Regions from separate parts of the Rhizobium sp. YJ-22 genome, predicted to be linked through region 2. Evidence: riboswitches for the same ligand, from Rfam matches in the RefSeq annotation. Region 2 holds a riboswitch; the other holds the start of a gene.

Region 1 (5,357 bases), on a different contig from region 2:
AGGCCATCTTGGCCATGTTGATATCGTGGATCACCGCCCGCTTCGGCGCGGCGTCGAAGGTCAGCGGCGTGCCGCAACTGTCGACCGTGACGGGAAAGGCCAAGGCGGCGGAGGCCGCCAGCGACAGAAGGGAAGCGAGGATCAGGCGTTTCATGGAGAGGCTCCGGTGCTGCGGGTGAAGGGGATATCGAAGACGGTAAGCTGGCGGTCCTCATGCGGGTGGGGCAGGCGCAGGAGGTCGATGCCGAAGACGTCGCGCACGACATGCCGGTCGAGCGTTTCCTCCGCCGGCCCGCAGGCGACGAGCGTGCCCTGCCTCAGCACGGCGATCCGCGTGGCGAAGCCGGGGACGAGATGAAGGTCGTGCAGGACCGCGACGATGGTGAGGCCGAGATCGGCCACCAGCGCGAGAAGCGCGCCGCGGGCGCGGGGATCGAGATGGTTGGTCGGTTCGTCGAGGAAGAGGATGCGGGGTTCCTGGGCAAGCGCCCGGGCGATCTGCGCCCGCTGACGCTCGCCACCCGAAAGCGAACCCATCTCCCGCCCGGCGAGGGATTGCAGCTCCGTCCGCTCGAGCGCGTCCAGGATGATCGCGGCGTCCGCCGCGCCCGGCCGGCGCGCCATGTGGGGAATGCGGCCGAGCGCCACGTAGTCACGCACGCAGATGCGCCGGTCCGGCTGGTCCGTCTGGCCGACCATGGCGACGAAGCGTGCGCGCTCGACGGGCCGCATCGCCGCCAGCGACGCGCCGAAGAGATGCACCGTGCCGGCGGTCGGTTGCAGCGTGCCGGCCAGCAGGCGCAGCAGCGTGGTCTTTCCGGCGCCGTTCGGCCCGATGATGGCAAGGCGGTCGCCCGGTTCGGCGTCGAGCGAGACATGATCGAGAAGCCGGTCGCCGGAGCGGGTCTCATAGACGAGCCCCTGGCCGGAAAGGATGCCGCGGCTCATCGGGCGAGTCCCCCGATATGCGGGATGTGGGCAAGCGTCTTGCCGCGCAGGCCGGCTGGCCGTTGACCCTCGTTGCACCAGCCGTCCGCAAGGTCGCGGTACTGGCGGCCGAAGGCGAGCAGGGCCTCCAAATCTCGGGCCGGGTCGATGTCGCCGAAGAGGAACGACGCCTTGGCGGGGGCCGTGAAGGCGACGGCGAGCGGCCGCCCGCAACCCGCAAGGCAGGCCACGGCGTCGACGCGAAAACCGCCGGCGGCCGTATGGTGCGCAAGACGGGCGACAAGGTCGGGCGCAGCGGCGCCCGCGTGGCAGCGGCTGCAGACGACAATGGCATAGGCGGGCGTTTCGGTCATGTCATCCTTCGGCGAGCGGGCACTGGTGAAGGATGATCGGCCATCGCGCAAAGAGGCGCGAAGGCGTCACAACGCTTCCCGGTACACCCCGTCCGGTTGCTGTGGCGAATGACGGCAGGTCTCCTGGCTCACGGGTCGAAGGGCTTGCCGGCCTTCCCGGTCCGTGGACCAGTGGCATGGATGACAAGCCCTCACCGCTTACAGTTGCGGGGGCAGCCACGGTTTCGGCCCCGTTCGGGTCATCCTCACCGTGTTCCCTATTAATCCCTCCGGCTTTGCCTCGGGAACCGTCCGCCCCAGATAGGAGCCGATCCGACAGGCTGTCAAGCACGAGCCGTGCGTTCAGTGACGATCCCGCACCCTGCTCCACCGCCGATCAGTCCGATTGTACCGGCATTCAGGCTGCCTTTCTGTCCCAGCTTGCGAACGGGTCGGGCAGATTGCGCCAGAGATCCGGTCTGAACGTCTGGGCGTCCAGCAGGCAGGCGTCCAGTTCGGCCCGGATTTCCCTCTCGTCCATCGGATCGGCGCCGATGAACACGATCTCCTGCCGCCGATCACCCCAGACCGGATCGAGATAGGGTTTCATCATGTTCAGGAAGGCGGGATCGCGGGGCCATTGCTCCTTCGGCACGGAGGACCACCACAGGCCCATCTTGCCGGTGCGCACGAAAGCACCGGCCTGGCTGATCTCCCCGACATGGTGCGGCCGTGTCGCCAGCCAGAAGAAGCCCTTTGCGCGCACCACGCCCGGCCAGGGCCGGTCGATGAATGTCTGGAAACGCACCGGGTCGAAGGGGCGCTTCGCACGATAGACAAAGGACCGGATGCCGTATTCCTCGGTTTCGGGCACATGGTCCTTGAAGCCATGCAACTCCTTGAACCAGAGGGGATGCTGTTCGGCCTTGTCGAAATCGAAGCGGCCGGTGCCGAGCACATCCTTTAGATCGACTTTCCCGAAATCGACCTCGATGAGCCTGGCATCGGGATTGAGGGAGGCGATGATCTTGCGCGCGGCGTCCCGCTGTTCAGGCGTCGCCACGCCGATCTTGTTCAGCACCACGACATCGGCGAACTCGATCTGCTCGACCAGAAGATCGACGAGGGTCCGTTCGTCGCCGTCTCCCGCCGTCTCGCCGCGATCGGCAAGGAAGTCCGTCGAGCTGTAGTCCCTGAGAAGATTGGCGGCGTCGACCACGGTGACCATGGTGTCGAGCTTGGCGACGTCGGAGAGGCTGCGGCCGTTCTCATCCCGGAAATCGAAGGTCGCGGCGACGGGAAGCGGCTCGGCGATGCCGGTCGATTCGATCAGCAGATAGTCGAAGCGGTCCTGCTCGGCGAGCGCGCGCACCTCCGTCAGCAGGTCGTCGCGCAATGTGCAACAGATGCAGCCGTTCGTCATTTCGACGAGTTGCTCCTGCGTTCGAGAGAGGTTGGCGCCGCCGTCGCGGACGAGCGCGGCATCGATGTTGACCTCGCTCATGTCGTTGACGATGAGCGCAACCCGCATGCCCTCGCGATTGGCAAGGATATGGTTGAGCAGCGTGGTCTTGCCGGCTCCGAGAAAGCCGGAGAGGACCGTGACGGGAAGTTTCTTGGCCATTCGATACCTTTCTTAATGATATAACGTAACAGAATCCATGTAGAGAGAGCCTTGCTTCGGCGGGATAGCAGTTAACGGCAGTCAGCGCACAGGCCGTGGACCTCGATCGCGCTCGCCCTGATCTTGAAGCCGCTGCTGCGTGCGTGCTGTATCAGCGCGCTCTCGACTTTCTCGTCGTGGAACTCGTTGACCTTCCCGCAGCTCTCGCAAATCTCGAAGGCGGTGATCCTGGGGTGGATTTGCCCATGCCGGGAATGACAGCAGACGACGAAGGCGTTCATGCTTTCAAGGCGATGAACCCGGCCCGCCTCAAGAAGTTTCTCCAGGGCGCGATAGACCTGAAGCGGCGCTTTCAACCCATGTCCACGAAGACGGTCCAGTATGCTGTAGGCGCTCAGCGGCTGCCGGGACGATTCCAGCACCGAGAGCACGAGGTGCTGGTTTTTCGTCAGCTTGAGATCGTGAGCCTGGGCCGCCTGTGTCATCCAGCTTCTCCATCGCGTGGCGAGAATGCGATCCAAGGTCGCGGCCTCAACCCCCCGATCCTGGAATTTCGCCTTCAGGACGTTGCGCCCGAACCGCCGACGGCAACGATCGCGAAGGGCATACGGCTCAAACTCGGCGCGCATGTCATCTTTCAATAATGTTATTACATAACTTTCCATTTGACGAACGTAATAACATTACCTATCCAGTCGTTGTCAACCCCGGAGTGGCCATGACCGGCACAAGCCTGCATTTCGAAAATCTGACCCTCGGCTATCAGGGCCATCCCGCCGTACATCACATTCACGGTGAGGTGGCGCGTGGTGCATTGACGGCGATCGTCGGCGCCAACGGCTCTGGCAAATCCACGCTGATGAAAGGGATCGCCTCCATCCTGAGGCCGATCGAGGGGCGGTGCACGGTCTCATGCAACCGTCTTGCCTATCTGCCCCAGCAATCCGAACTCGACCGCAGCTTTCCCGCACGCGTAATCGACCTCGTGTCGATGGGCTTCTGGCAGAGGAGAGGACTGCTCGGACGCATCACTGCGCAGGACAGGGCCGAACTGGCGGCCGCCCTGAAGGCTGTCGGATTGACCGGCTTCGAAAAGCGTCCGCTCGACAGCCTTTCCGGGGGTCAGATGCAGCGGGCGCTGTTTGCACGAACCATGCTGCAGGATGCGGACCTCATCCTTCTGGACGAGCCGTTCAACGCCGTCGACAGCCGGACGGTGCGCGACCTGATCGACCTCATCAAACGCTGGAGTGTCGAAGGACGGACCGTCCTCTGCGTCCTGCACGACCTCGACCTCGTCCGCGAACATTTTCCGCAGGCATTCCTGCTTGCGCGCTCCCTTGTTGCCGCCGGGCCAACGGCACAGGTTCTGACGGCGAAAAACCTCGCTCTTGCCCGGGACTTCCAGGAATCCTGGGACGAGCAGGCCGGCTTGTGCGTGGCAAACCCGGGAGTGGCCAGCGCGGATAACGTCAGAGTTGGCTTACATGTATGAGTATCTGATCGAACCCTTCATCCGCTACGGCTTCATGCAGCGCGCCTTGCTCGGCTCGCTGTTCCTGTCGGCCAGCTGCGCGCCGGTCGGCGTCTTTCTGATGCTGCGCCGCATGAGCCTGACCGGCGACGCCATGTCCCATGCGATCCTTCCCGGCGCCGCCATCGGTTTCCTTCTCTTCGGTCTGGAGATCATCCCGATGACCATCGGCGGGCTTGTCGTCGGGCTTCTGGTGGCGCTCGGATCGGGGGTCGTGTCGCGCCTGACCATTCAGAAGGAAGACGCCTCGATGGCGGCCTTCTACCTGATCTCGCTTGCCGTCGGCGTGCTGATGGTGTCGTGGCGCGGATCGAGCGTCGACCTGATGCATGTGCTGTTCGGCTCCGTCCTGGCGCTCAACAACGAGGCCCTGATCCTGATCGTGAGCATCGCCGCTGTCACCTTCCTGGCGCTCGCCGTCTTCTGGCGCGCGCTCGTGGCGGAGTGCCTCGATCCGCTCTTCCTTCGGTCGGTCAGCCGCATCGGCGCGCCGGCGCATTTCCTGTTCCTGACGCTTGTCGTGCTCAATCTCGTCGGAGGGTTCCAGGCGCTCGGCACGCTCCTCTCCGTTGGCCTGATGATGCTTCCCGCCGCCGCATCCCGGTTCTGGTCGAACCGGGTGGGGCCGATGTGTCTCATCGCCGTTGCAATCGCGGCCGTGTCCTCGTTGGGCGGGCTCCTGCTTTCCTACCATGCGTCGATGCCGTCCGGCCCCGCGATCATCTTTACCGCCGGCGGCTTCTACATCCTTTCCACCCTGGGCGGATCGAGAGGCGTTCTTCGCAGCGCCTTCGCCTCCTCCCGCCATAAGACAGCCTGACAGCAAAAGGAGATTTTCATGTTCAGGACGTTCCGCATCGCAACCTATGCCAGCCTGCTTGCGCTTTCGGGCGGTTTCGCCGCATCCGCGACGGCTGCC
Region 2 (5,357 bases):
GCCTGACCGTGAACCCGTCGCGCGCCGGCGGCGCCTATGGTTATGTCGACATGGGTGGCTGGATCGGCGGGCAGGCGCGCTACGTCACCATTCCCTATGCCGATTTCAACCTCTTGAAATTCCCCGATCGCGACAAGGCCATGGCCAAGATCCGCGATCTCACCATGCTCTCCGACATCCTGCCGACCGGCTTCCACGGCGCGGTCAAGGCCGGAGTCGGGGTTGGTTCGACCGTCTATGTCGCCGGCGCCGGGCCGGTCGGTCTGGCGGCGGCCGCCTCCGCGCGCATCCTCGGCGCCGCCGTGGTGATGATCGGCGATTTCAACACGGATCGCCTCGCCCATGCCGCGAATGTCGGCTTCGAGCCGATCGATCTGTCGAAGAGCGACCGGCTGGGCGACATGATCGCCGAGGTCGTCGGCACCAACGAGGTCGACAGCGCCATCGACGCGGTCGGCTTCGAGGCGCGCGGCCATGCCGGCGGCGAGCAGCCGGCCATCGTGCTCAACCAGATGATGGAGATCACCCGGGCCGCCGGCTCGATCGGCATCCCCGGTCTCTACGTCACCGAGGATCCGGGCGCCGTCGACGATGCGGCCAGGCATGGCAGCCTGTCGCTGCGCTTCGGTCTCGGCTGGGCGAAGGCGCAATCCTTCCATACCGGCCAGACGCCGGTTCTGAAATACAACCGGCAGCTCATGCAGGCGATCCTCCATGACCGCCTGCCGATCGCCGACATCGTCAATGCCAGGATCATTTCGCTGGAGGATGCGGCGCAGGGTTATGAAAGCTTCGACCAGGGTGCTGCGACCAAGTTCGTCCTCGACCCGCATGGCGACCTGCTGAAGGCCGCCTGATCCTGTCTTGCAAGCGCCGGCCGCAAGACGCTTGCGGCCGGCGGCACATTGCGGCGGGAGGTTGTGCGTCATGCTTGACCTCACCGCCGATTGTCAAATAGTCTTGAGATACGGAACAGGTTCCGTCGATATGACGGATGAAAAGGGAATGCGGTGAGGTCTCTCCAGCAGGGACCGATGCCGCGACTGCCCCCGCAACTGTAACCGCAGAGCTTGCCCCATGATGCCACTGCGCCCGGCGCGGGAAGGCGGGGAGAGCGATAACGCGGAAGTCAGGAGACCTGCCTGTCCCGGTCACCCATGCCAGGATACGGGGTGTGTCCGGGCGCGGCCGTCCGTAGCGGTGACATTGTCGAAATGTTGCCGGGTCGCGTGACGGCGGGGGGAAGCGTCGCTTTCCGTTTTCCGATACGCGCCCGCGGTGGGAAGCCGTGCAGGATTCGTCCTGCCGTGAGGGAAAGATGAAGACGCTCGTGGCGGGAACCTTCCCGCTTGCAATCGCATTGCGCCGGCCGGGTTTCGCCCGGAAACGGCCGGAGGCCGACCAGCCGGCCACGCCCGACATCATCATCGCCGCCAACTGGCGGCTCTCCTTGGAACGGATCATGCGCGCCGGCGCGCCTGGAGCAACTGCGGATGCGCTGCGCCGAAGGCAGTCATGTGCTGCCGGCGATCGACGGCGTCGCGGCAAACTCGATTTTGGCGCTGGCGGCGGGCCGGCGGCATCCGGCGTGTCCAGGTCTTGCTCGGGCCGCAAGGCACCTTTCAATACCCATTCCCTGATCGGCGAGGCCAGGATGATCGTGCCGCCGGCCGGGCAGGGCGCGCGCGCGAAGCGTAAGGAGAAGAAGCCATGAGCGAGTTTCGTGAAATCCTGAGGGATTACCTCGCGGACGAGAGGGCGAGTTGGAGCCTCGGCTCGTTCGGGGCAATCGCCGAGTTCCATCAGGACCGGAACGAGGCGCTGGAGGTCGATTCGCCCGGCCTGTTCGAGCGCGCCAGCGCGCGCGGCGCCATCCGTCTTCATGCGGCGGCGATCGAGCGTATCGTGCCGGTGGCCTATGAGACGCTCAGCCCGAAGCCGCATCGCTGGAGCCACGCCATCGCGCTTTGCCTGCCGGAAAGGGATGCCGCGCGCGAGGCGCGCAGCGTGCTGACCGAACTGGGCCCCGATGCCGACGCCATCCGCGCCGTTGACCGCAAGGCCATCCTCTTCGACATGGGCCTCGGCCTGCCGCAATGCGATTTCTGCATCCGCACCCGGGATGAAGACCTTCTCGCGATCCTGCGCGCCAATCTCGGCCGCAGCCTGTTCGATCCGGCCAATTCCGCCGCCGGCGCCATCCTCAAGGCGCATCCGCACCGGGTCGCGCTGACCCAGGTCGGCCGCGTCGAGGTGTTCCAGATGATCGGCGGACCGGACACCGGCGGCGTCTCCCCGCCCGGCCCGCATACGCATCTGCTGCCGCAACTGTTGAAATCCGGCCGCACCCATTCCGCCAACACACCGATCCCGGAAGGCCTGTTGCCGCTCGGCTACCTGCATCCGGCCAATCCGGTGATGGATGGCATGGGCGCCGATACCGCCTTCGACATCGACGACCACGCCCGGTTCCAGGCGCTGTTCGACCGCTATGCCCGCGCCGATCTGCCCGCGCTGCGCAGGGCGGTGCTGGAGGCGCTGGCAAGCGAAGCCGATCCGGCCGGGTTCGCCCTGCCCGCCGACCGCTTCGCCCGCGCGACCCTGCGCCTGACCTTGCGTCAGCAGCATCGCCTCGCCGAACGCTTCGGCAGCCGCATCTATGCCGGCCTCGTCGCCCGTTGGCGCGACGCCTTCGACAGGGCGTCCGACACCGCCGCCGCCGAGGACGACAACCCCGGTCATTGATTGCTGTCCTAATTCGCCTCCTGCGCTTCAGGGTCCGTCGAACGGTCCCGCCTGACCGACCTCACGCCCGGCGGTGCTTGGGAGTGACGCCATAGGCCTTCTTGAAAGCGGTGGTGAAGCTCGAGGGATTGCGGTAGCCGGCGAGGTAGGCCGCCTGGGCGATAGGAATGCCATCGCGCTCAAGTGCGGCGCGGGCGGTTTCCAGTCGTTCGCGGCGGATGAAATCGGAGATGGGGATGCCGAAGCTTTCCTTGAAATGGCGCTGGATCGAGGAGGTGCCGATGCCGACGGCCTCGGCGATGCGGTCGAGCGTCAGTTCCTCGCAGACATGGGCGAGGATATAGTCGCGCACCTTCTCGCTCTGGCGGCGGCTGAGCGCGCTCGGGTGATGGGCGGTTTCCTGTTCCGAGCCGACGAGCGCCGAGCAGGCCTGGCAGAGAATGTCGAAGGCAAGGGAATTGCGGTGCAGGGTCAGGAGTTCCCCGGCCATCGAGGTCGGCGGGTTGAGGATCTGCTCGGCGATCTGGATGAGATGCCGGCTCGGCCAGAAGCGGAATTCGGCGAGATGCGCGCAGAAGAAGGCGCGCAGTTTCGGCATGCTGGTCGGCTGCGAATGGATGAGCCGCTCGATCCAGGGCAGGGGCGCCGAGATCATCACCTTGCGCAGCGGCGTCTGGCTTTCGTTGACGAAGCGCAGCTTGCAGCCGCGCGCGATGTTGAGCATGAAGACGATCGGTTCCGCAGTCTCGGCATCGCCGGCATCGATGCGGAAGTGCACGTCGTCCATGATGAAATGCTGCTGGCCCTGCAACAGCACCATGACGATGCATTTCGGCCAGACGTCATAGAGATCCTCGTCGGGCGTGCAGGTCGGCGGGCCTTCCATGGCGCCGACGAACAGGTGCTGGGGAATTTCCGGTTTCGTCATCACGTTCAAGGTTCGCTCCCTGGGCCTCGCCCGACGGAAGCCGGCGATGCCTGCGCGTAGTTTTTTGCCGTTTACGCGAAAGTCTTTCCCGTCGACAGCCCGGACAGGCTAATCATATAGTTGATCGCGTCAATCAAGTTTTAATTGCCGGCGCTTATGCCGGCCTTTCTGGCATGTGGGTTGGAAAATGTGGGGCATCTTTTCGCCGTCGATCGGACGGTGCCGTATCGTATTGCTGGCGGCGGCGAGCCTTGTCGCGCTGAATGCGGCGGAGGCGCAGCAGCGCAACGGGGCTGGCGACGGCACCGAACTGGAGGCCATCGTCGTCAAGAACGGCGGCACCGAGAAAGGCAACGGCCCGGTCGACGGTTATGTCGCCAGACAAAGCATGGCCGGCACGAAAACCGATACGCCGGTGGCGCGCACGCCGCAAAGCGTATCGGTGGTCTCCAGGCAGCAGATCAAGGACCAGCACGCGCAATCGGTCGCCGAGGCGCTGCGCTACACGCCGGGCGTCTTCACCGAATATCGCGGCACATCCAACCTGCGCGACGAGCTGTTCGTGCGCGGTTTCTATTACGTGCCGAAATATCTCGACGGCCTCTTCCTCGGCGGCGATCTCTCCTATGCGAAGATCGATCCCTATCTGCTGGAGCGCGTCGAACTGCTGTCGGGGCCGGCTTCGGTGCTCTACGGACAGGCCAATCCCGGCGGTATCGTCAACATGGTCAGCAAGCGGCCGACCGATGCGCCGCTGCGCGAGGCGGAGCTGTCGGTCGGCAGCGACCGCTCCGTCTCGGCCGGCTTCGACATCAGCGACCGCGTCAACGACACCGTCGGTTACCGCGTCGCGATCACCGGGTCGCGCCGCGATCTTCAGGAGGATTTCGCCAGGCAGCAATCCTTCGCCATCGCCCCGTCGATTGCCTGGTCGCCGGATGAGGGCACTTCGCTGACGGTGCTCGGTGGCTATCAGAACGAGCCGCATGCCGGTTATCGCAACTTTCTCGATGCGGCCGGAACGGTCGATCCGATCCCCGGCTTCGGTTATGTGCCGCGCGACTTCTTCGTGTCCGATCCAGATTACGAGCGCTCGCAACGCAAGCAGGCTTGGATCGGTTATGAATTCAAGCATGAATTCAACGACAGCCTGACGTTCCGCCAGAATGCCCGTTACCACCATGTCGACTGGCTGCATCACACGCTGGTCTATGGCAGCGCCGGCGCCGACCCGGCCTCTGGGGCCAACACGCTGATCAGCCGTTCGGCAAGCGGCGGCACGGATGCCTGGAACCAGTTCACTATCGACAACCAGCTCGAAGGCAAGTTCTCGACCGGCGCGGCCGAGCATACCCTTCTCGGCGGTGTCGATTACCAGTATCGCACGCGCGACTACGAATGGGGCCGCGCCAAGGTGCCGAGCCTCAGCATCGCCGCGCCGAGCTATGGCGGCTTCGACTACGATTCGCTGGTTCTGGCGACCTCCGACCTGCAGGAACTGACCGCCCGGCAGGCCGGCGTCTATCTTCAGGACCAGGTGGAATTCGGCAAGCTCGACCTGATGGCGGGCCTGCGCTACGACTGGGCCAAGACCGACATCGACGACCGGCTGGCCAGCAACAACGACCAGAACTACAAGGACGGCGCCTTCACCTGGCGCGCCGGCGCGCTCTACACCTTCGAC

The links. A riboswitch is a leader RNA that binds a small molecule or an ion and turns the genes downstream of it on or off. The one in region 2 is predicted to bind cobalamin.
Region 1: it holds a riboswitch for cobalamin, as region 2 does, so the genes downstream of both, P7F60_RS16695 (DUF1636 domain-containing protein) here and P7F60_RS23880 (hypothetical protein) in region 2, are expected to answer to the same signal.

The regions. Positions count from the first base shown of each region.
Region 1 is NZ_JARRIR010000007.1:9,838-15,194, forward strand. Features, by position in the region: gene P7F60_RS16685 (ABC transporter substrate-binding protein) at 1-154, opposite strand, end outside; gene P7F60_RS16690 (ABC transporter ATP-binding protein) at 151-948, opposite strand; gene P7F60_RS16695 (DUF1636 domain-containing protein) at 945-1,301, opposite strand; cobalamin riboswitch at 1,397-1,608, opposite strand; gene zigA (zinc metallochaperone GTPase ZigA) at 1,699-2,904, opposite strand; gene P7F60_RS16705 (Fur family transcriptional regulator) at 2,976-3,389, opposite strand; gene aztA (zinc ABC transporter ATP-binding protein AztA) at 3,623-4,399, shown strand; gene aztB (zinc ABC transporter permease AztB) at 4,392-5,258, shown strand; gene aztC (zinc ABC transporter substrate-binding protein AztC) at 5,277-5,357, shown strand, end outside.
Region 2 is NZ_JARRIR010000012.1:63,225-68,581, reverse strand. Features, by position in the region: gene fdhA (formaldehyde dehydrogenase, glutathione-independent) at 1-857, shown strand, start outside; cobalamin riboswitch at 958-1,161, shown strand; gene P7F60_RS23880 (hypothetical protein) at 1,319-1,714, shown strand; gene P7F60_RS23875 (hypothetical protein) at 1,711-2,745, shown strand; gene P7F60_RS23870 (AraC family transcriptional regulator) at 2,807-3,673, opposite strand; gene P7F60_RS23865 (TonB-dependent siderophore receptor) at 3,861-5,357, shown strand, end outside.